Regions from separate parts of the Streptomyces sp. NPDC031474 genome, predicted to be linked through region 4. Evidence: riboswitches for the same ligand, from Rfam matches in the RefSeq annotation. Region 4 holds a riboswitch; each other region holds the start of a gene.
What was found. Region 4 has a riboswitch for cobalamin ahead of ACZ5SK_RS30850 (ribonucleoside-diphosphate reductase subunit alpha). Riboswitches for the same ligand answer to the same signal wherever they lie in the genome.
Positions count from the first base shown of each region.

Region 1: another riboswitch for cobalamin. It lies ahead of ACZ5SK_RS18470 (ABC transporter substrate-binding protein); the one in region 4 lies ahead of ACZ5SK_RS30850 (ribonucleoside-diphosphate reductase subunit alpha).
Region 2: another riboswitch for cobalamin. It lies ahead of ACZ5SK_RS00320 (cobalamin biosynthesis protein); the one in region 4 lies ahead of ACZ5SK_RS30850 (ribonucleoside-diphosphate reductase subunit alpha).
Region 3: another riboswitch for cobalamin. It lies ahead of ACZ5SK_RS18495 (CbtB domain-containing protein); the one in region 4 lies ahead of ACZ5SK_RS30850 (ribonucleoside-diphosphate reductase subunit alpha).

Region 1 covers NZ_JBVIJX010000008.1:243,143-248,761, forward strand. The annotation lists gene ACZ5SK_RS18450 (S1 family peptidase) at 34-825, shown strand; gene ACZ5SK_RS18455 (winged helix DNA-binding domain-containing protein) at 995-2,104, opposite strand; gene ACZ5SK_RS18460 (serine hydrolase) at 2,242-2,604, shown strand; gene ACZ5SK_RS18465 (VOC family protein) at 2,622-3,029, shown strand; cobalamin riboswitch at 3,054-3,206, shown strand; gene ACZ5SK_RS18470 (ABC transporter substrate-binding protein) at 3,293-4,357, shown strand; gene ACZ5SK_RS18475 (FecCD family ABC transporter permease) at 4,354-5,406, shown strand; gene ACZ5SK_RS18480 (ABC transporter ATP-binding protein) at 5,403-5,619, shown strand, end outside.
Region 2 covers NZ_JBVIJX010000001.1:60,003-65,621, reverse strand. The annotation lists gene cobN (cobaltochelatase subunit CobN) at 1-1,312, opposite strand, end outside; gene ACZ5SK_RS00325 (cobyric acid synthase) at 1,309-2,817, opposite strand; gene ACZ5SK_RS00320 (cobalamin biosynthesis protein) at 2,814-3,767, opposite strand; cobalamin riboswitch at 3,869-4,008, opposite strand; gene ACZ5SK_RS00315 (hypothetical protein) at 4,156-4,377, opposite strand; gene ACZ5SK_RS00310 (inorganic phosphate transporter) at 4,412-5,619, opposite strand, start outside.
Region 3 covers NZ_JBVIJX010000008.1:248,918-254,536, reverse strand. The annotation lists gene ACZ5SK_RS18505 (MMPL family transporter) at 1-2,093, opposite strand, end outside; gene ACZ5SK_RS18500 (VOC family protein) at 2,366-3,172, shown strand; cobalamin riboswitch at 3,269-3,423, shown strand; gene ACZ5SK_RS18495 (CbtB domain-containing protein) at 3,460-3,681, shown strand; gene ACZ5SK_RS18490 (CbtA family protein) at 3,704-4,462, shown strand; gene ACZ5SK_RS18485 (histidine phosphatase family protein) at 4,520-5,122, opposite strand; gene ACZ5SK_RS18480 (ABC transporter ATP-binding protein) at 5,180-5,619, opposite strand, start outside.
Region 4 covers NZ_JBVIJX010000015.1:165,456-171,074, reverse strand. The annotation lists gene ACZ5SK_RS30850 (ribonucleoside-diphosphate reductase subunit alpha) at 1-2,280, opposite strand, end outside; cobalamin riboswitch at 2,405-2,544, opposite strand; gene ACZ5SK_RS30845 (GNAT family N-acetyltransferase) at 2,597-3,106, opposite strand; gene ACZ5SK_RS30840 (hypothetical protein) at 3,105-3,293, shown strand; gene mctP (monocarboxylate uptake permease MctP) at 3,373-5,001, opposite strand; gene ACZ5SK_RS30830 (DUF3311 domain-containing protein) at 4,998-5,258, opposite strand; gene ACZ5SK_RS30825 (GntR family transcriptional regulator) at 5,374-5,619, opposite strand, start outside.

The sequences.
Region 1 (5,619 bases), on a different contig from region 4:
ATCCCCCACCGGCCATCTCCACCGAGGAGTTCCATGTTCGGGCTCAACCGCGCCAAGAAGACCGCTGCCGTCCTCGCGGCGACCGCCGCCGCGGCAGCGACCGCACTGCTCAGCGCCCCCACCGCTGTCGCAGCGCCCCAGCCGATCGTCGGCGGCACGACGACCACGACCACGACGTACCCGTTCATGATGCAGGTCACGGACGCCTCGCAGAACCAGTTCTGCGGCGGCACCCTCGTCTCGGCGACCAAGGTGGTCACGGCCGCCCACTGTATGGTCGGCGAGACCACGAGCAGCGTGCGCGTCGTCGGTGGGCGCACGTACCTCAACGGCACGAACGGCACGGTCAGCCGGGTGAGCAAGATCTGGATCAACCCTGACTACACGGACGCCACCAACGGCGACGACGTGGCCGTCCTGACCCTGTCGACGGCGATGCCGTACACCACGGCGTCGTATGTCTCCTCGTCCCAGACCGGCGTGTACGCGGCCGGCACCACGGCCCGCATCATCGGCTGGGGCACCACCTCGGAGAACGGCAGCTCCTCCAACCAGCTGCGGACCGCGACCGTCCCGATCGTGTCCGACACCAGCTGTGCGAGCTCCTACGGTTCGGACTACGTCAAGTCCGACATGGTTTGCGCCGGATACACCTCCGGCGGCACAGACACCTGCCAGGGCGACAGCGGCGGTCCCCTGCTCATCGGGGGCGTCCTGGCAGGGATCACTTCTTGGGGCGAGGGCTGCGCGGAGGCCGGTTACCCGGGTGTGTACACCCGGCTGGCCACCTTCTCCAGCCTGGTGACGGCGCAGGTCAACTCGTAGTCACCGGGTAGCCCCCAAGAACCTCCTGAGCACCCCTCAGGGAAAGACCGGGGGGCGCTGCGAGCCTCCACGAGCGGCCCGCAGCGCCCCCTATCCAAGCCCTCACCTCTCACCGGTGGGGGCTTCGGCCTGTTCGGGATCGTCCCCGACAGGGACGTCCCCCTTCGCGTCAGGGGCGTACGACGGCAGCGAACCGGATGTCGTGGGGCCGGCCCGGGTGCATCGCGGACAGCATCCGCTCGCCCTCTTCTGTCACCTCGTCCCGCTGGGCCCTGGTGAGGCGGCCGAAGGGCTCGATGACGAGCGCGTCCTGCTCCAGCTTCCACAGGCCCGCCAGGAAGCCGTCGACGAGGAGCGTGCAGTAGGCCTGGTTGCCCTGCCAGCTGCGGCCCCAGTACTCGGGCGGGACGACTCGGGTGCGGTCCGCGTGGGAGAGGAGGAGGTTGTCGAACTCGGGGAGGAAGCGCGGCGGGGCCGGGACCTGGGGGTCCGGGCGGGGGGCGTCGGGGAGGTCGAAGAGTTCCACGCCGTGCTCGTCGCGGAAGGTGAGCAGGTGGGGGCGGAGGCGTTCGAAGGGCTCGCGCAGTCGGGTCAGGCCGGCCCAGGTCTGCATGTCCTTGACGGAGGCCGGGCCGAAGGCGGCCAGGTAGCGCAGGACGACGGCGTCCGGCGCGGGGGCCGGTGCGGCGGGCCGGCCGAGCCAGTGCTCGGCGGTGGTCAGCGCGACCTGCCCGCTCCTGCCCCACAGCCCGCGCGGGGTGACCTGGACGAGGGGCAGCCGGCACCGGGCGGCGACGGCGAGGGATTGGGGGTCGGCGTCCGGCCACTCTGCGAAGAGGGCTTCGCGCAGTTGCCTCATGGTGCGCGGTTCGCTCTCGACGAGGTCGCGGGCGAGGACGGCGAGCCGGTCGAGGTCGACGCCGGCGAGGCCCTTGCGGAAGTACGTCAGCTCACGGTCGCGGGCAGGCTGGACGAACGGCCGCAGGGTCAGGCAGTCGTCGGCGGTGTGGGCGTGGATGGTGGAGCGCATGCTGACGATGCGGACGACCTCGCGGCCGGCCATCGGCGTCGACAGCTTCTCCGGGACGAAGCCGTCGAGGCGGGCGGCGAGCGCGTAGTACGGCGGCTTGACGTTCTGCGCCTGAAGCCCGAGCAGGTGTTCCACGGCGGCCCCGGCCGACAGCGACGAGGGACGCAGCAACAGCTGCCGCTCCAGGGTGGCGCGGTTGAGGGCGCGGGCGCCGAGCACGGGGGCCGCCGGGGACGTCGTCTTCGTCATGCAGGGCAAGCTAACGGGGAATGAGGACAGTTGCTGTCCTCAAGGCGTTCGAGCCGGGTCGCGCCGGGGATGTCCCCCTGCCGGTCCTGGGGCGGGCCGGCTCGTGCCCCCGCCGGCGGCGAAACTAGCGTGCGGTCATGACGTCCACTCAATCGGTCGCCGCCAGCGGCACCACCGACCTGAACACCGGCCGCCCGGTGCCTTCCGACGGCTGCTTCCGCATGGCGGGCACGTCCAGGACGCTGCTCGTCACCGTGCTCCTCCAGCTGGAGGCCGAGGGCAGGCTGTCCCTGGACGACAGCCTCGACCACTGGCTGCCGGGAGTGGTGCGGGGCAACGGCAACGACGGCGGCCGAAGCGCCGTGGTCTCCATGTCCGAGGCGCGGGGCGACACCCCGGAGCACATCCTGGCCCAGGAGAACGCGGCCGGCGCGCTGATCGACCACGCACTGTGCGCAGGAGGCCCGGCGCGTCCCGTGAGCGCGGGTGATGCGAAGTGAGTCGGCCGACGCACGGCATGCTGCATCACGTCGAGTTGTGGGTGCCGGACCTCGACCGCGCCGTCGCCTCGTTGGGCTGGCTGCTGGAGGCGTTGGGGCACACCCTCTTCCAGAGCTGGAGCGGTGGGCGCAGCTGGCGGCTCGGGCCGACCTATCTGGTCATCGAGCAGTCCCCGGCCCTCACCGCCGAACAGCACGAGCGTTGCCGCCCGGGGCTGAACCATCTGGCGTTCCACGTCGACGACGACGCCATGGTCGAGAGGCTGGCCGCCGAAGCCGCGCAGCACGGCTGGCGCCTGATGTTCCCCGAGCGACACCCCTACGCCGGCGGCCGGCAGCACTACGCCGCCTACCTGGAGAACGAGGACGGCTTCGAGGTCGAACTCGTCGCGGGTCCAGGACGTGCTGCCGGGAGGCTGTGGTAGCTTGCCGAGGCCAGTCGTACCCATGTGCGTATCCGTACGTGCGCGGGTCAGGGAATCCGGTGCGACTCCGGAGCTGACGCGCAGCGGTAAGGGCGACGGGCGGGGCACTGGCCACTGGATCGTGATCACGGTCCGGGAAGGCGCCTCGTCCGGGTGACCCCGAGTCCGAAGACCTGCTGGCGGCCTCCGACGCCGGAAGACGGCCGGGGGAGCACCGTACGACCGGGCTTCGCGCCAGAGCCCTCGACGCCGAAGGAAGTTCCGTGCCGTTCGCACGCCCCGTCCGTCCTGCCGTCCTGCTCCTGTCAGCCGCCCTGCTGCTGACCGGCTGCGGCGGCTCCCCCGCCCCGTCGGACTCGTCCGGCTCGGCGGGATCGGCGGGATCGGCGGCGGGTGGCTCCGCCGGCCGTCCGGTCACGCTCGACAACTGCGGGCAGCGGGTCCACGTGGACGGTCCTCCGCGGCGGGCGGTCTCCCTCAACCAGGGCACGACCGAGATCATGCTCTCGCTCGGGCTGGCCGACCGCATGGCGGGCACCGCCACCTGGACCGACCCGGTGGCGAAGGGGCTGGAGAAGGCCAACGCGACGGTGCAGCGGCTGGCCGACAACGCCCCGTCGTTCGAGACGGTCCTGGACACCGAACCCGACTTCGTCGCCGCGTCGTTCGCCTCCACTCTCGGTGAGGGCGGCGTCGCCACCCGCGAACAGTTCGCGAAGGTGGGCGTGCCCACGTACCTCTCCCCCTCCGACTGCGTCGGCAAGGACAACGCCGGCGACGGCGACGGCTCGCGCACCGAGCCGCTGACCATGGACGCGGTCTACGGCGAAGTCACCGACCTGGCCAGGGTCTTCGGTGTCGAGGAACGCGGCACGAAACTGGTCGCCGCTCTGAAGTCCCGTGTGGAGAAGGCCACTTCGGGGCTCCGCGCGCAGAACGTCAGCCTCCTGTACTGGTTCGCCGACTCCCGGTCCCCGTATCTGGCGGGCTGTTGCGGCGCGCCCGGCGTCATCACCCGTGAACTCGGCGCGAAGAACGCCTTCGACGACACCCATGAGGAGTGGCCCCAGGTCAACTGGGAGACGGTCGCCGACAGGGACCCCGACGTCCTCGTCATCGGCGACCTGAGCCGCAGGCAGCAGACGGCCGAGACCGCCGCGAAGAAGATCGCGTTCCTGGAGTCCGACCCGGTCACGAAGAACATGACCGCGGTCAGGAAGAAGCGGTACGTGCTGCTGCCCGGGCAGGCCATGAACCCGACCGTCCGGACCGTCGAGGGTGTGGAGAAGGTGGCGGCTGCGCTGCGCGCGTACGGCCTCGGGGGATGAGCGACGCCCTGTCGGCGGCGACCCCGGCGGCGGTGCGCGGGCTGCGTCGCGCGGCGCTGTGGACGGCCGGTCTCGCACTGTTGTTCGGGTCGGTCGCGGTGGCGATCACCATCGGCCCGGCCGACATCGCGGTCGGTGACGTGTGGGCGACGGTGGCGGCCCATCTCGGCTGGGGGCAGGCGGAGTTGACGCCGATCCGGGACGGGATCGTGTGGAATCTGCGGCTGCCGCGCACGCTGCTGGCCGCCGTGTGCGGAGCCGGCCTCGCCGTGTGCGGCGCGGTGATGCAGTCCCTGCTGCGCAATCCGCTCGCCGACCCCTTCGTCCTCGGCGTGTCGTCCGGGGCCTCGACCGGCGCGGTCGCGGTCGTCGTACTCGGCGTGGGCGGCGGTGTCCTGTCGGTCTCCGGGGGCGCGTTCCTGGGCGCGGCGCTCTCGTTCGCGCTGGTGCTGCTGCTCAGTCACACCCTCGGCGGCACCACGGACCGGGTGGTCCTCGCCGGTGTGGCGGCCATGCAGTTGTTCTCCGCGCTCACCTCGTTCATCGTGATGACGGCCGCCGACGCGGAGACCACGCGCGGGGTGCTGTTCTGGCTGCTCGGCTCGCTCGGCGGGGCCGGCTGGAACGATGTGGGCGTGGGTCTGGCGGCGCTGGTGGTGACGCTGCTGGTGTGCGCCGGGTACGCCACGACACTGGACGCGTTCGCGTTCGGGCAGGACGCCGCCGCGTCCCTGGGCGTGCACGTGGCGCGCACCCGGCTGGTCCTGCTGTGCACCACCGCCCTGCTGACGGCCACCCTGGTCAGCTCGGCGGGGGCGATCGGCTTCGTCGGCCTGGTCCTGCCGCACGCCGCCCGCGCGTTGACCGGCCCCGGGCACACCCGGCTGCTGCCGGCCACCGCGCTGGCCGGGGCGGTGTTCCTGGTGTGGGTGGACACGCTCGCCCGCACCGCCCTGGACCCGCAGGAGGTGCCGGTGGGCGTGGTGACCTCGCTGATCGGCGTCCCGGCCTTCGTCCTCGTGCTGTACCGGACCAGGAGTACGCGATGAAGAGCACCGCGGACGGCGGCGGCGAGGGCGCCGGCGACGGCGGCGGGCTGCGCGCCGAGCGGGTCACGCGCACGGCCGGCGACGCCCTCATCCTGGACGGCGTCAGCATCGCCCCCCGCCCCGCGACCGTCACCGGTCTGCTCGGCCCGAACGGCTCCGGCAAGTCGACCCTGCTGCGCCTGCTGGCCGGGGTGATCGCGCCGGCCTCCGGCG
Region 2 (5,619 bases), on a different contig from region 4:
GCGGCTCGCCCCACGCCTGAACCATGGCGTCCCGAAGCTTCGCATCGAGCTTGTCGAACCAGGCCCGGTAGTCGGCCAGCGGCACCCGGGCGGGCGCGGTGGCCAGCTGCTCCTCGGTGAGCCATTCGACGTCGTGGCCGCCGGCGTTGATGAGCCGGTGGATCAACTCGTCGCCGTTGTCGGGGTGTTCGGTGACGCCGTACCCGGCGTCCCGCAGCGCGTCCAGCACCTTCACCGCCGAGGCGGGGGTGTCCAGGCCGACCGCGTTGCCGACCCGCGAGTGCTTCGTCGGGTAGGCGGTGAAGACGAGCGCGAGCTTTTTGTCGGCGTTCGCCTTGTGCTTCAACCGGGCGTGCCGTACGGCGATTCCGGCGACGCGTCCGGCCCGCTCGGGGTCGGCGACGTACACCGGGACGTCGTCGGGGCCCTGCTCCTTGAAGGAGAAGGGGACGGTGATGATCCGCCCGTCGAACTCCGGGATGGCGACCTGCATCGCCGCGTCCATGGGGGAGAGGGCGGCGTCGGACCCGTCCCAGGTGCTCTTCGACGACGTCAGGCACAGTCCTTGCAGGACCGGCACGTCGAGGTCGGCGAGCGCCCCGATGTCCCAGGCCTCCTCGTCCCCGCCCGCCGAGGCCTCCGAGGCGTGGGTGCCGCCGGCGGCGAGGACGGTGGCGACGAGCGTGTCGGTCCTCCCCAGGATCTCGTACAGCCCGGGGTCCGCCCCGCGCAGCGAACCGCAGTACACGGCAAGGGCGTTGGCGCCGCGGGCTTCGATCGCGTCGCACAGGGTGTCCACGAACGCGGTGTTGCCGCTCAGCTCGTGGGCCCGGTAGAAGAGCACGCCGACGGTCGGCCGGCCCTCGACGAACGCCCGCTCGCCGTGGACGCCGTACTCGGGCATCTTCTGCGGTTCGAGGAACCCCTCGCCGGTCAGCAGCACGGTGTCGGAGAGGAACCGGGCGAGTTCGGTGAGGTTGGCGGGCCCGCCCTCGACGAGGTACTTGAGGGCCTCGGCCACCACACCGGCCGGCACCGACGACTCGGCCATCAGCTCGGCGTCCGGCACGGTCTCGCCGCCCAGCAGCACGGTCGGCACACCGGACGCCTTCAGCGCGGCGAGCCCGTCCTCCCAGGCCCGCTTCCCGCCGAGCAGCCGGACGACGGCGAGGTCGGCGCCGTCCAGCAGACCGGGCAGCTCCCGCGCCACATCCACCCGGGTCGGGTTGCCGATCCGGTAGTCGGCGCCGGAAGCGGCCCGGGCCGCCAGCAGATCGGTGTCGGCGGTCGACAACAACAACACTGTGCTCATGCGGGCGCTCCCGGTGGAATGAAAGGCAGTCCTTGCGGCGCGCCCGACTCGATGAGCCGCCAGAGCGCGTCGGTGTCCGCGTGCTGTTCGATCAGGTCGCCGAGCCGGTCGAGCTGCTCCTCGCGCAGCGCGGCGAACGAGGTGTCGGGCGCCGGCACGAAACGACGGCCCGCGGTGGCCGCCACCTCGCGCAGGAACGCCCGCCGGAACCCGTCCGACTCCAGCGAGCCGTGCCAGTGCGTGCCCCAGGTCTGGCCGACCCGGATGCCGTCCAGGAAGGGTTCCCCTTCGCGTATGTCGGCGACCCCGTGGTGGATCTCGTACCCCTCGACGTGCTCCCCGAGGGCTTCCCCGACCGGCCGGGTGAGGGTCTTCTCGCGGGCGAACCGCACCCGCACGGGCAGCACTCCGAGCGCTTGCACATGCCCGCGCCGGCTCTCGACCTCGTCCTCGATGTGCTCGCCGAGGACCTGGAAGCCACCGCAGATGCCGAGGACGGGCCGCTGCTCGGCGGCCCTGCGGACGAGGGCGTCCGCAAGTCCCCGCTCGCGCAGCCACTCCAGGGCCTTCACGGTCCCCCGGGTCCCCGGAACGACGACGAGGTCGGCGTCGGCGAGCTCCTCCGGCCGGTCCACGAACCGCACGACGACGCCCGGTTCGGCGGCCAGCGCGTCCACGTCGGTGAAGTTGGACATGAGAGGGACGGCACAGACAGCGACCCGCAGCACGTCCTCACCCGCGGGCGGCGCGACGTTCGACTCCCGCACGGTCCCCCGCAGGGAGACCCGCAGTCCGTCCTCCTCGTCGATGCCCAGCCCGTGCTGGAAAGGCAGGACGCCGTACGTCCGCCGCCCGGTGAGGCCGTGCAGCATGTCGAGCCCGGGCTCCAGGAGGCTGACATCGCCCCGGAACTTGTTGACGAGGAACCCGGCGACGAGTTCCTGGTCCTCGGGCGAGAGCAGGGCGACGGTCCCGAAGAAGGAGGCGAAGACCCCGCCGCGGTCGATGTCACCGACCACGAGCACGGGAAGCCGCGCGTTACGGGCGATCCCCATGTTCACGATGTCGGTCCGCCGCAGATTGATCTCGGCGGGAGAACCCGCCCCCTCACAGATCACGGCGTCATACGTGCCCCGCAACTCGGCGAGACAGTCGAGCACGGTCCCGAGCAACTTCTGCTGCCGCCCGCCGTGGTACCCGCGGGCACTGAGCTCGCCGACGGGCTTGCCCATCAGCACGACCTGACTGCTCTGCTCTCCGCCGGGCTTGAGCAGCACGGGATTCATCAGGGCGGTCGGCTCGACCCGGCACGCCTGCGCCTGCATGGCCTGCGCCCGCCCGATCTCGGCGCCCTCGCGCGTCACGAACGAGTTGAGGGACATGTTCTGCGCCTTGAACGGCGCGACCTTGACGCCCTGCCGCACCAGCCACCGGCAGATCCCGGCCGTGACGACGCTCTTGCCGGCGTCGGAGGTGGTGCCGGCGACGAGAAGTCCCCCGCTCATGTCGTCCGCCCCTTCACTGTCGTGACGATGGCGCGCGCGGCGACGGTGACGCCGAGCGCCAGCAGGCCGACGCGGCGCGAGAGCCGTGCGGCGCGTTCGATGTCGTGGACGGCGACGGGCCGCCCGGCCGCCCCGTTCAGCACCGGCCGGTGCTCCACCCGGCCGCCGTACGACAGCGTCCCGCCCAGCCGCACGCCGAGCGCGCCCGCGAAGGAGGCCTCGACGGGCCCGGCGTTGGGGCTGGGATGCCGGCCGGCGTCCGCCCGCCAGGCCCGCAGCGCGGCCCGCGGATCATCCCCCGCGACGGCGGCCAGTACGGCGGTCAGCCGCGCCCCCGGCCACCCGGCGAGGTCGTCGAGCCGCGCGGAGGCCCACCCGAACCGCCGGTACCGGGCCGACCTGTGCCCGACCATGGCGTCGAGGGTGTTGACGGCCCGGAATCCGAGCAGCCCCGGCACCCCGCCGACGGCCCCCCACACGAGCGCCCCCACGACGGCGTCGGAGGTGTTCTCGGCGACCGACTCCACGACGGCCCGCGCCATCCCGTCCGCGTCCAGCGCCTGCGGATCCCGCCCGCACAGATGCGGCAGCCGTTCCCGGGCGGCCTCGACGTCCCCCGCTTCGAGGGCCCGCCCGATGGCACGGGCCTCCCCAACGAGAGAGGTTCCGCCGACGACGGCCCAGGTGGCGGCGGCGGTGAGGCCGACAGAAGCGGCCGAAGAGGGACGTACGGCCTTGCGGGCGACCGCTCCCAGGGCCACGACCCCACCGGCGCACACGACGGTGTGGACGGTGCCCCAGCCGCGGTGGTCGCGCCAGAGCAGCCGTTCCACGGCTGCGGCCGTCCGCCCGAACACGGCGACCGGATGCCCCCGGCGGGGATCGCCGAGGAGCAGGTCACCGAAGAGGCCGGCGGCGGCGCCGTACGCGTGAACGCGATCGGCATGCACGGGCTCAGCCGGCCGTGGGGTCGGGCAGCGACCTGGTGGTGTGCCTCAACGGCCAAGCGGGCATGGCGATATGTCCTCACTCAGGGTGTCCACGCCCTGGTTCGACGAGACCGGCGGCGAGAGTTCCTGGCTCCCGGGGCTTACTACCCCGGTGACAGTGGCGGGACCGCGCCGGATTCGCACCGGCTTCCTCTTCTGCCGCCGTACATGGCTCGGGCAGTCCACCACGGGCCCGGAAGAGCCGTCAACTTGCTGTTGACCTGCACGGGGAGAGTGTGCAGAACCCCACATCGGCCTGGTCCCACGGCGCGCAGAGCACGACTCGGCCCTGCCCGCCGCCGCCCATGAGGGCGACCGCGGGCAGGGCCGGGTGAGAAACCTGTACGCCTCAGGCCACGATCAGGGAGATCCCGTAGGCCACCGCCGCCGCGCACGCCGCGAAGCAGGCGTACGCGCCCGTCACCGCGAGAGTGGCCGAGCCGCCCTCCGTCGTGGCGCGTTCCTGGCGGGACAGGCCCATGACGCCCAGGGTGAACAGGGTGACGAGGCCCACGGTGACCGCGAGGCTGACACCGAAGACGGAGCCCAGGGCTGCCCAGTCGATCTTCATGCTGGTTCTCTTCCTTCGTACCGGGTGCGCGGGCTCAGACGGCCGCGGCCGGGGGAGTGGCGGGCTCGGTGGTCGCGGTCGCCGGGGACGGGATCGTGGCCGTCAGGTCCTCGGTCACCGTGCTCGTCGGAGGCGGGGTCACCGCCGCGATCGCCGTGGTGATCACGCCCGGCGACTCCTCGGGCTCGTTGACATTGGACGCGTCGACGACCTCGCGTCGCGAGATCTTCCAGATCGCCGCGCTGGAGGCCACCAGGAAGACGGCCACGACCGCCGTGCCCCAGTCGCCGAGGTCCGTGACCGACTCGGCCAGCGCGCCCACCAGCGCCGCCGCCGGCAGCGTCAGGCCCCACGCCACGAACATGCGGGTCGCCGTCGACCAGCGGACCACGCCGCCCTTGCGGCCCAGGCCCGCGCCCATCACCGCGCCGGAGACCGAGTGGGTGGTGGAGAGGGAGAAGCCGAGGTGGGAGGAGGCCAGGATGACCGTGGCCGCGCTGGTCTGGGCGGCGAAGCCCTGCTGCGGCTGAAGGTCGGTCAGGCCCTTGCCCATGGTGCGGATGATGCGCCAGCCGCCGAGGTAGGTGCCCAGCGCGATGGCCAGGCCCGCGGAGAGGATGACCCAGACCGGCGGGTCGGAGTCGGGGGCCACGGCGCCCCCGGCGACCAGGGCGAGGGTGATGATGCCCATCGTCTTCTGCGCGTCGTTGGTGCCGTGGGCGAGGGAGACCAGGCCGGCCGAGGCGATCTGGCCGGCGCGGTAGCCCTTCTCGGCGGCCTTGCCGTCGGCCTTCTTGCCGACGGTGTAGGAGAGGCGGGTCGCGAGCATCGCGGCGACGCCCGCGACGATCGGCGCCGCGATCGCCGGGATGAGGACCTTGGTGACCAGCGCGTCGCCGTGCACCGCGTCGAAGCCGGCCGAGGCGATGGTGGCGCCGATCAGACCGCCCATCAGGGCGTGGGAGGAGCTGGAGGGCAGGCCCACCAGCCAGGTCAGCAGGTTCCAGAGGATCGCGCCGACCAACGCGGCGAAGATGACCTCGGGACGGATGCCGGTCTCGTCGACGAGACCCTTGGAGATCGTGTTGGCGACCTCCACGGAGAGGAAAGCGCCCACCAGGTTGAGCGCGGCGGACATGGCCACCGCGACCTTGGGCTTGAGTGCACCGGTCGAGATGGTCGTGGCCATCGCGTTGGCGGTGTCATGAAAACCGTTCGTGAAATCAAACGCGAGTGCGGTTA
Region 3 (5,619 bases), on a different contig from region 4:
GGCAGCCACCACGCCTTGTCGCCGAGCAGGGCCAGCACCGCCGGCACCAGCGCCATACGGACCACGAAGGCGTCGAACAGCACCGCGACCGCGAGTCCGAAACCGATCGTCTTGATCATCGACTCGTCGGCGCCGACGAACCCGGAGAACACCGCGATCATGATCACCGCCGCCGCGACGACCACCCGCGCGCTGTGCCGGAAACCGGTGACGACCGCCAGGGGAGCCGGGTCCCCGTGGACGTACGCCTCGCGCATCCGGGCCACCAGGAACACCTCGTAATCCATTGCCAGGCCGAACACGATGCCCACCAGGAAGATCGGCATCAGGCTCATGATCGGACCGGTCTGCTCCACGCCGAGCAGCTGCGCGCCCCAGCCCCACTGGAAGACCGCCACGACCGAGCCGAGGGCGGCCAGCACCGACAGCAGGAACCCGAAGGCCGCCTTGACGGGCACGAGCACGGAACGGAACACCACCAGCAGCAGGAGCAGCGCGAGCGCGACGATGACGCTCAGGTAGGGCACGAGGGCGGCCTGCAGGGCCTGGGCGACGTCGATGTCCATCGCGGTGCTGCCGGTGACCTCGAACGTCGCCCCCGTCGTGCGCTCCAGCCCCGCGCGCTCGGCGCGGATGGTCTGGACGAGGTCCTTGGTGTGCTCGTCGTTGGGGCCGGTGGCGGGCACCGCCGAGAAGAGCGCGGTGTCGCCGGCCTCGTTGAACCGCGCCGGGGACACGGACTCGACGCCGCGGGTCGCGCCGATCTCCCGGGCGATCCGGGTCGCGGCCGCCTTGGGGTGGTCCGCTCCCCTGACATCCGCCACGATCGTCAGCGGCCCGTTGAAGCCCGCGCCGAAGCCGTCCGCGAGCGCGTCGTAGGCGCGCCGTTCCGTGGACGAGACGGGCTTGGACTCCGCCCCCGGCATGCCCATCTCCAGGTGCGTGGCCGGCAGGGCCAGGGCGCCCAGGCCCGCGATGCACACCAGCAGCACGGTCAGCGGGCGGCGCAGCACGAACCGCGCCCACCGCGAGCCGCCGTTGTCGGTCGGCCGAGCCGGGCGACCGCCCTTGCGCGCCCGACGCGAGAGCACGGCGTCCGGCCACATGCCGAGCAGCGCGGGGACCAGCGTGAGGGCGATCAGGACGGCGACGACCACGGCGCCCGCGGCGCACAGGCCCATCTTGGTCAGCATGGGAACGCCGACCACCGACAGGCCCGCCAGCGCGATGACGACGGTGAGGCCTGCGAAGACCACGGCGGAACCGGCCGTACCGACGGCGCGGCCGGTCGCCTCGCGCGGTGTGTGGCCGCCCGCGCGTTCCTCCCGGTAGCGGGAGACCACGAACAGGGCGTAGTCGATGCCGACCGCCAGTCCCAGCATCGTCGCGAGCGTCCCGGTCGTCAGGGACAGACCGAAGGTGCTGCCGAGGGCCATGATCGAGGCCATGCTGATCCCCACGCCCATGACGGCGGTGAGCAGGGGGAGACCGGCGGCCGCGAGGGAACCGAAGGTGATCAGCAGGACGACGGCGGCCAGCGCGATGCCGATGGCCTCGGAGGAGCCGCCCGCCGCGGGCTGCTCGGCGAGCGCCGTGCCCCCGACCTCGACCGTGAGGCCCGACTCGCGCGCCGCGTCGACGGCCTTCTCCAGGGCCCGCTTGTCGGCGTCGGTGAGGTCGGCGGCCTTGACCTTGTAGTTCACCGTGGCGTACGCGGTGGAGCCGTCCTTGCTGACCGCGCCCGCCGTGAACGGGTTCACGGCGCCGGCGACCTGGGGTTCGTCGCCGGCCTCGGTCACGAGCGTGTCGATGGCGGCGCGGTGCCCGGCCGCGGTCACCTTCTCGCCGTCGGGGGCGACGAACACGATGCGCGCGCCCGCCCCGTTGGCGTCCGAGCCGGGGAAACGCTCTCCGATCAGGTCGAACGCCTTCTGTGCCTCGATGCCGGGCATGAAGGACGTGCCGTTGTCGGAGGCGGCGGGAGCCTTGGCGGCGCCGAACCCGACGGCGCCGAGGATCACCGCCCAGAGCAACGTCACGAGCCAACGCCGCTGGAAGGCGGTCCGGCCCATCCGGTACAGGAAGGTAGCCACGAGAAACGGATCTCCAGGTCTGGGTTCGGGTGGACCACCAGCCTGGCCTGCGGGGGTGCGCCGGGGCATCGTGCGCGTGCTCGCACTCCCTCCTGGTGCCGACGCACCAAGTGACGCCCGCTCGTCATCCTCAAGGAGGACGGCCGGATACGGCCCGAGCATGAGACGGGGGCCCGTAGCCGCAGTCCGGAGCCGCTTTGCCGACGGGCGATTGTCAGTGCCGGGTGTCAGGCTGAGGTGACAGGACCTGCGACCTGCGAAAGGGAATCGCCGTGATCACCACCGACATCACTCCCGGCTCCCCCTGCTGGATCGACCTCGGCGCCCCCGACGTCCGGGCCGCCGCGGACTTCTATGGCGCGGTGCTGGGCTGGGAGTACGAGCCCATGGGGGGCGAGGGGGAGGAGATGCAGGGCGGGATGTTCCGCAAGGACGGCAAGACCGTCGCCGGGCTCGGCAAGCTGACCGAGGAGGGCGCGCGCTCGGCCTGGATGATCTACTTCGCCGTCACCGACGCGGACGCCACGAGCCAGGCCGTGGAGCGCGGCGGCGGCACGGTGCGGGTGCCGACGCGGGACCTCGAGGACTGGGGCCGGATGGCGCAGTTCAACGACCCGCTGGGCGGCCAGTTCGCCGTCTGGCAGCCGGGGAAGGACTCGGGCTTCGAACTGGCGGACAAGCCGGGCTCGTTGTCCTGGACGGAGCTGTACACGAGCGACGCCGGAGCCGCCAAGGAGTTCTACGCCGGTGTCTTCGGCTGGCAGTTCGGCGACACGGAACTGCCGGGCGGCGGAGGCACGTACACCCTCATCACGCCCGCAGGCCAGCCCGAGGAGCGCATGCAGGGCGGCCTCATGGAGGTCTCGAAGGAGGACCTCGCCCTGGCGCACGGGCGGCCGTACTGGCACCCGGTCTTCGCCGCCGCCGACTGCGACGCGGCGGTCGCCGAGGTCCACGGGAACGGCGGCAGCGTGCAGATGGGGCCGGCGGACGCGGAGGGCGTCGGCCGGCTGGCCGTCTGCCTCGACCCGTCGAACGCGGACTTCGTGCTCCTCACGCCGGCCGAGGCGACGCGATAGCCGCCGACCGGAAACCGGTGGTCCGTAGCTGTACGGGGCGGTGATGCGGGCCACTTGGCGGGCGAGAGCGCCATCACGCCAGGTGGGGCGCTATTGGCCATGAACCCGACACACGGTACCGTCGCTCTGATATCGACGACGGCATCACGGAAGCCGGTGGGAATCCGGCACGGTCGCGCCACTGTGGTCGATGCGCTCTCTCGACTGGGCGCATCGCGAGTCAGACCCGGGACCGTCGTCCTGTGCACCACCGAGATGGGACGCGAACTCCCAGAGGAGGCCCTGCCATGGCCCAGCATGTCGCCCAGCCGACCGTCAACAACCCCGTCGTGCCCGCAAAGCTGGCGCTGAAGGACATCGCCCCGTGGGCTGTCTTCTTCGGCGTCCTGATGCTGGTCCTGCTGTACTTCGTCGGCGCCGAGCAGGGCGCCACCTCCGTCGTCTCCGGCGAGAACGTCCACGAGTGGGTGCACGACGCCCGCCACCTCCTCGGCTTCCCCTGCCACTGACCTGAGGGACGCCGCAACCCCGATGAACTCCGCAACGGTAAGAAACCTGCTCGTGCGGGGCATGCTCGCCGGCCTCGGCGCCGGCGTGCTCGCCCTGATCGTCGCCTATTTCCTCGGCGAACCGTACGTCGACAGCGCCATCGGCTTCGAGGAGTCCCACGCCGCCGGTCACGAGCACGAGGTCGAACTCGTCTCCCGCAGCCTGCAGTCCACCGCGGGGCTGGCCACGGGTGTGCTCCTCTACGGGGTGGCGTTCGGCGGCATCGCCGCCCTCGCCTACTGCTTCGCGCTCGGCCGTGTCGGCCGCTTCGGCCCCCGGGCCACGGCGCTGCTGCTGTCGGGCACTGCTCTGCTCGCCGTGTACGTCGTCCCGTTCCTGAAGTATCCGGCCAACCCGCCGTCCGTCGGCGACGCGGACACCATCGGCAAGCGCACCACCCTGTACTTCCTGATGATGGTGCTCAGTGTGCTTCTCGCGGTCGCCGCCGTGATCGTGGGCAAGCGGCTCGCGCCGAAGCTGGGCAACTGGAACGCCACCCTCGTCGCCGTCCTCGGCTTCGTGCTGGTCATCGGGCTGGCGTACGAGTTCCTGCCCGTCGTCAACGAGGTCCCGCAGGACTTCCCGGCCACGCTGCTGTGGCGGTTCCGGCTCTCCGCCCTCGCGATGCAGGTCACGTTGTGGGCCGGCTTCGGCCTGGTCTTCGGTGAACTGGCCGAGCGACTGCTGCACCCGAAGCCGGCCGGCGTGTCCGCGGGCTCGGCGGCGGCCGCCCCGCACTGACAGGTCCGACCCCGAGAGTGCCCGCGCAGGCGTCCGCGGGCACTCTCGGGTTTGTCGTCATGAGCCGTCGGTGTGCGGCTCGGACGGGTCCAGCGGATGCCCGATCCGAAGGTTCCAGCGGCCGCTTCGCCCACTGATCGTGGTGGCCGTCAGCGGCGGCACGTCGACCCGCCAGAAGGCGGCCGGGGGCGCCCCCAGCACCTGGACGACCACGGCTCGTACGACCTCCGGTTCGACGACGGCGAGCGTACGGCCGCCCGTGTCCTGGGCCGTCTCCAGCCAACGCCGCACCCGCCCGCACAACTCCTCGACGGACTCCCCGCCATGGGGTGCGGACGCGGGATCGGCGAGCCAGCGGGCCACCGCCTCCGGCTCACCGGCGCCGACCTCGGCGAGCGTCAGGCCCCGCCAGCGCCCCATGTCCAGCCCCGCGAGCTCGGCTGTCTCCGCCGACTGCGCCGCGTCGAGACCTAGCGCGGCCGCCGTCTCCCGGCAGCGCACGCTCGCAGAGGTGACGACCCGCGCGACGGCGGGCAGGGTTCCGGCCGCGCCCCGGGCCCGGGCCTGCCCGGCGGCGTCGATCGAACCCCTGTCGTCGAAACGGGCCTGACGCAGCGACGCGTTCGTCGCGGGCGAGACGAAGGTGACACGACTGGTCACTGGGCGGCTCCTCTTGATCCGGTCACGGCGTGGTCCTGACGTGGCCTTGGCGTGCGCTCACCGTGGGCCCAGAAACCGTATGTGCGGGCGGTCGTCGGGGCCGGTGCGGGTGACGGTGGCGCGTACGCCGTACACGTCCGCGACGAGGGTCTCGGTGAGGACGTCCTGCGGGCTGCCGGCGGCCACCACACGCCCCTGCCGCAGGACGACGACCCGGTCGCAGTACATCGCGGCCAGGTTCAGGTCGTGCAGGGCGACGACCGTGGTGAGGCGCAGTTCCCTGATCAGCGTCAGCAGTCCCAACTGGTGCTGGATGTCCAGGTGGTTGGTGGGCTCGTCCAGCAGCAGCTCCCGCGGCTGCTGGGCGAGGGCGCGGGCGATCTGGACACGCTGGCGTTCGCCGCCGGAGAGGGTGTGCCAAGGGCGGTCGGCCTTGTCGGCCAGGGCGGTGCGCTCCAGGGCGCGGTGCACGGCCTCCTCGTCCTCGGGCGAGGCGG
Region 4 (5,619 bases):
GACGGTGGCCCGGGCGGCCCGGGCGATGCGGGTCGCCGGGCGCGAGCGCAGGTAGTACGTGGTCTTCAGGCCCGACTTCCACGCGTACGCGTACATCGAGGAGAGCTTGCCGATGGTCGGCGTCTCCAGGAACAGGTTCAGGGACTGCGCCTGGTCCAGGTACGGGGTGCGGGCGGCGGCCATGTCGATCAGGCCGCGCTGCGGGATCTCCCACGCCGTGCGGTACAGGGCGCGCACGTCCGCCGGGATCCAGGCGAAGTCCTGCACCGAGCCGTTGGCGTCGCGCAGCGCCTCACGGGTGCGGGCGTCCCAGACGCCGAGCTCCTTGAGGTCGTTCACCAGATACGAGTTGACCTGGAGGAACTCGCCGGACAGCGTCTCGCGCTTGAACAGGTTGGACACCTGCGGCTCGATGCACTCGTACACGCCCGCGATGGAGGCGATGGTGGCGGTGGGCGCGATCGCCAGCAGCAGCGAGTTGCGCATGCCGGTCGCCGCGATCCGCTCGCGCAGCGCCGCCCAGCGCTCCGGCCAGGTGAACTCGACGCCGTAGTGGTCGGGGTGCAGCACACCCCGGGCGGTCCGGGTCTTCTCCCAGGCGGGCAGCGGGCCGCTGCGCTCGGCGAGATCGGCGGACGCCTCGTACGCGGCGAGCATGATGCGCTCGGCGATCCGGGTGGACAGCGCCTTCGCCTCGGCCGAGTCGAAAGGCAGCCGCAGCTTGAAGAAGACGTCCTGCAGACCCATCGCGCCGAGGCCGACCGGCCGCCAGCGCGCGTTGGAGCGGCCCGCCTGCTCGGTCGGGTAGAAGTTGATGTCGACGACCCGGTCGAGGAAGGTGACGGCCGTGCGGACGGTCTCGTCCAGCCGCTCCCAGTCGATGTCCCCGGCTGTGGCGTCGACGAACGCGCCGAGGTTCACCGAGCCCAGGTTGCACACGGCCGTCTCGCCGTCGTCCGTGACCTCCAGGATCTCCGTGCACAGGTTGGAGGAGTGCACGACATGACCCGGCTCGGCCGTCTGGTTGGCGGTGCGGTTGGCGGCGTCCTTGAAGGTCATCCAGCCGTTGCCGGTCTGCGCGAGGGTACGCATCATGCGGCCGTACAGGTCACGGGCCGGGATGGTCTTCTTCGCGAGGCCGTCCGCCTCCGCCTTGCGGTAGGCGGCGTCGAAGTCCTCGCCCCACAGGTCGACCAGCTCGGGCACGTCGGAGGGGGAGAACAGCGACCAGTCGGCGTCGGCGTTGACCCGGCGCATGAACTCGTCCGGGATCCAGTGCGCGAGGTTCAGGTTGTGCGTACGGCGGGCGTCCTCACCGGTGTTGTCCCGCAGCTCCAGGAACTCCTCGATGTCGGAGTGCCAGGTCTCCAGGTAGACGGCTGCCGCGCCCTTGCGCCGGCCACCCTGGTTCACGGCGGCGACGGAGGCGTCCAGGGTCTTCAGGAACGGGACGATGCCGTTGGAGTGCCCGTTGGTGCCGCGGATCAGCGAACCGCGGCTGCGGATGCGGGAGTACGACAGTCCGATGCCGCCGGCGTGCTTCGACAACCGGGCCACCTGGTGGTAGCGGTCGTAGATGGAGTCCAGCTCGTCGATCGGGGAGTCGAGGAGGTAGCAGGACGACATCTGGGGGTGCCGCGTACCGGAGTTGAAGAGGGTGGGGGAGGACGGCAGATAGTCGAGCCGGCTCATCAGCCGGTAGAGCGCGGCGACCTCGTCCACGGACCGGGCGCTGTCGTCCTCGGCGAGACCGGAGGCGACGCGCAGCAGGAAGTGCTGGGGTGTCTCGACGACCTTGCGGGTGATCGGGTGCCGCAGCAGGTAGCGGCTGTGCAGGGTGCGCAGGCCGAAGTAGCCGAAACGGTCGTCGGCGTCGGCGTCGATCAGCGCGTCGAGGCGGGCCGCGTGGACGCGCGCGAACTCGGCGGTGCGGTCCGCGATCAGGCCCTCGCGGTGGCCGACGGCGACCGACGTGGTGAACGACGTGACGCCCTGCGAGGCGGCCTCCGCGGCGATGCCGACGGTCAGCAGCCGGGCGGCCAGTTTCGAGTAGGCGGGGTCCTCGGAGATCAGGCCGGCGGCCGCCTCCGTGGCCAGCTCGCGCAGCTCCGCCTCGTCGGCCCGGGCGGACCGGCCGCGCAGGGCCGCGGCGGCGACCCGGCCGGGGTCGGCGTCGGGCAGGTCGGCGGTCAGCTCGGTCAGGGTACGCAGCAACGCGGTACCGGGACCGTCGGTCTCCAGCTCGGTCACTGAAGCCGGTTCGGCTGGCGCGATGGTCACGTGAGGCTCTCCCTCGCTCGGCGGTGGGCCTGGCGGAGGGCAGGGGGCAGCACACGAGCGCACGGGGCGTCGCGTCCACCGGCCCACTCCACGAGGCCCGGACGTCAGGGCACCCGGACCTGATGGGCCGGGCACGCTGTCGGCAGGTCCTCGGACTGACGCTCGTGCGCGGCTGCTTTGAATACAGATGTGCACAAGTACACCGTTGCGGGACAGTTCCGGATTCGCACCGGATTCCCCTGCGGCGACAGCGAGCATGAGCATACATCTTGTGCTCGCCTGTCACGCCACCCCCAGATGTTGTGTCGGGGTGGATTCAGAGCGTCAACTTATAGGTGAGGAGAGTGAAGTCGCTCAGCTCCGGCACGGGGTTCCAGTCCCGCTCGGGTGTACGGACGAAGCCGAGACGTCCGTAGATGCGGTGGGCGGCGTACATGGTGCTCTGGGTCGACAGGACGACGGTGGTGCAGCCCTCGACGGCTCGCGCGCGCTCGACGCAGGCCCGCACCAGAGCCTCGCCCGCGCCCCGGCCACGAGCGCTACGCCCGACCGCGAGCATACGGATCTCGGTCTCGCCGGGGCCCGCGATGTCCGTCATGAGGTTGCCCGGGCCCGGGACGAAGGTGACTCCGCCGAGGAGGACGCCGCCCTCGACGGCCACCAGGACCTCGGCGGCCGACGCCCGCTCCGCGACGTTCCTGAGCTTGTGGAGGTACGGGTCGCTCTCCCCGAAGTCGAGGAGGCCGTCGTCCAGATAGGCGCGGGCGGTCAGCTCGCCGAGCGCCTCGAACTCGCCGCTCTCCACCCGCCGTATCACGATGTCCATGGGCCCGAGTCTGCCGCACGCCCGCGCCCGGGGGCTTTATGGCCACAGTCTGTGGATTCCGCCCTCGGTGGGCTGGAACACCCTCGATCCGCGCGCCCGACGTCTCGCCGCCGACGTAGGCACGTCCACCCCGCCCGCGCCGGGCTCGACCTCTCTGCCCGACTGCGAGTTCCAGCTCTGCCCGTGACCTCCCCGGGGCTCGGTGCCCCGGGGAGAGATCCGCGAGCCGTTCTGCCGGCAGCAACGGGCCCTGCTGCCCACACGCCCTAGTGGGCGCTGCCCGCCGTCGCCGGAGGCAGGTCGACCTGGACCCCCGCGTCCCCCGCGTCCGCCGTGTAGTCCTCCGGCTTGGTCTCGTCGATGCCCTCCGGGGCCTTGGCCGCCTTCAGGACGAAGGTGAGGACCACGGTGACGACGACGTTGAGGACGAACGCCGTCAGGCCGATGTAGCCGATCTCGCCGATGCCCGGGATCTCCTTCGCCGAGCCGCCGAAGTGCTTCTGCGTCGGGGAGGCGACGCCGTACGCGGCGAAGGTGCCGTAGACCATGCCGACCGCCCAGCCGGCGAGCAGCGCCCAGCGGTGGAACCAGCGGGTGAAGAGGCCGCCGACCAGGGCCGGGAAGGTCTGCAGGATCCAGATGCCGCCCAGCAGCTGGAAGTTGATGGCGACCGTCTTGTCCATGGTGAGGACGAACACCAGGGCCCCCACCTTCACCAGCAGCGAGACCAGCTTGGAGACCTTCGTCTCCTGGGCGGGCGTCGCGTCCGGCTTGATGAAGTCCTTGTAGATGTTGCGGGTGAAGAGATTCGCGGCCGCGATCGACATGATGGCGGCCGGCACGAGCGCGCCGATGCCGATCGCCGCGAACGCCACGCCCGCGAACCAGTCCGGGAACATGTCCTCGAACAGCTGCGGGATCGCCAGCTGCCCGTTGGTGACCTTGACCCCGGCCGCGATCGCCATGAAGCCCAGCAGCGCCAGCAGGCCCAGCATCAGGGAGTACAGCGGCAGGATCGTGGTGTTGCGGCGGATCACGTTTCGGCTGCGCGAGGACAGCGTCGCGGTGATCGAGTGGGGGTACATGAACAGCGCCAGGGCCGAGCCCAACGCCAGCGTCGCGTACGTCCACTGGCCCGCTTCCGCGGGGGCCAGCGCGCCGCGCGGCTTGCCCGTGGCCGGGTTGGTCTGGCTGAACGCCTCGCCCGCCTTGGCGAAGATGTCGTCGAAGCCGCCCAGCTTGATCGGGATGTAGATGATCGCCACCGCGATGACGATGTAGATCAGCGTGTCCTTCACGAACGCGATCAGCGCGGGGGCCCGCAGGCCGGACGAGTAGGTGTACGCCGCCAGCACGCCGAACGCGATCAGCAGCGGCAGGTCCTTCACGAACCAGTTGGTGTCCTCGCCGCCGCCGACGCCCATCACGTCGAGCACGGCCTGGATGCCGACCAGTTGGAGCGCGATGTACGGCATCGTCGCCAGGATGCCGGTGACGGCGACCGCCAGCGACAGGCCCTTCGAGCCCCAGCGCCCCCGCACGAAGTCCGAGGTCGTGACGTAGCCGTGTTTGTGGGAGACCGACCACAGGCGGGGCAGGAAGGTGAAGATCAGCGGATAGACGAGGATCGTGTAGGGCACGGCGAAGAAGCCGGCCGCCCCCGCCGCGTAGATCGCCGCGGGCACGGCGACGAACGTGTACGCCGTGTACAGGTCGCCGCCGAGCAGGAACCAGGTGACCCAGGTGCCGAACGACCGGCCGCCCAGGCCCCATTCGTCGAGGCTGTGCTCGTTCTCGGCCTTGCGCCAGCGCGCGGCCAGGAAGCCCATGGCCGTGACGGCCAGGAAGAAGAAGATGAAGACGGCGAGTGCCACGCCGTTCACGCCGTCGTTCACTTCGACGCGCCCCCGCCCTGGGTCGTGCGGCCGCGCTGGTCCCGCTGCCACAGCTTGTACGCGATCATCGTGAGCGCCGTGGAGATCAGCACCCAGAGCATCTGGTACCAGTAGAAGAAGGGGATCCCTATGAACGCCGGATCCACCTTCGCGTACGAACCCACCCACAGCATCGCCACGAAGGGCGCGATCAGACAGAGGGCGATGACGACGCGCACAGGCGTCACCACCGGTTCCCTCGTTTCTTCGTCGGACATCGGCGGTTCCGTCCCCTCACTCTGATCGCCTTGATCACAGATGTAATGCGCAGGCAATGTAAGTGACGGATAAGCCCAGCGGAAGACCCTCCACAGAGCCTCTACTCCGGAGCCTCTACTCGGCAGGCCGCTTCAGGCGCGCCACGAACTTGTACCGGTCGCCGCGGTAGACCGACCGCACCCATTCCACCGGCTGGCCGTCCTTGTCCAGCGAGTGACGGGAGAGCATCAGCATCGGCAGGCCCACGTCGGTGCCGAGGAGGCCCGCCTCGCGCGGGGTGGCCAGGGAGGTCTCGATGGTCTCCTCGGCCTCGGCGAGATGGACGCCGTAGACCTCGGCCAACGCCGTGTAGAGGGACGT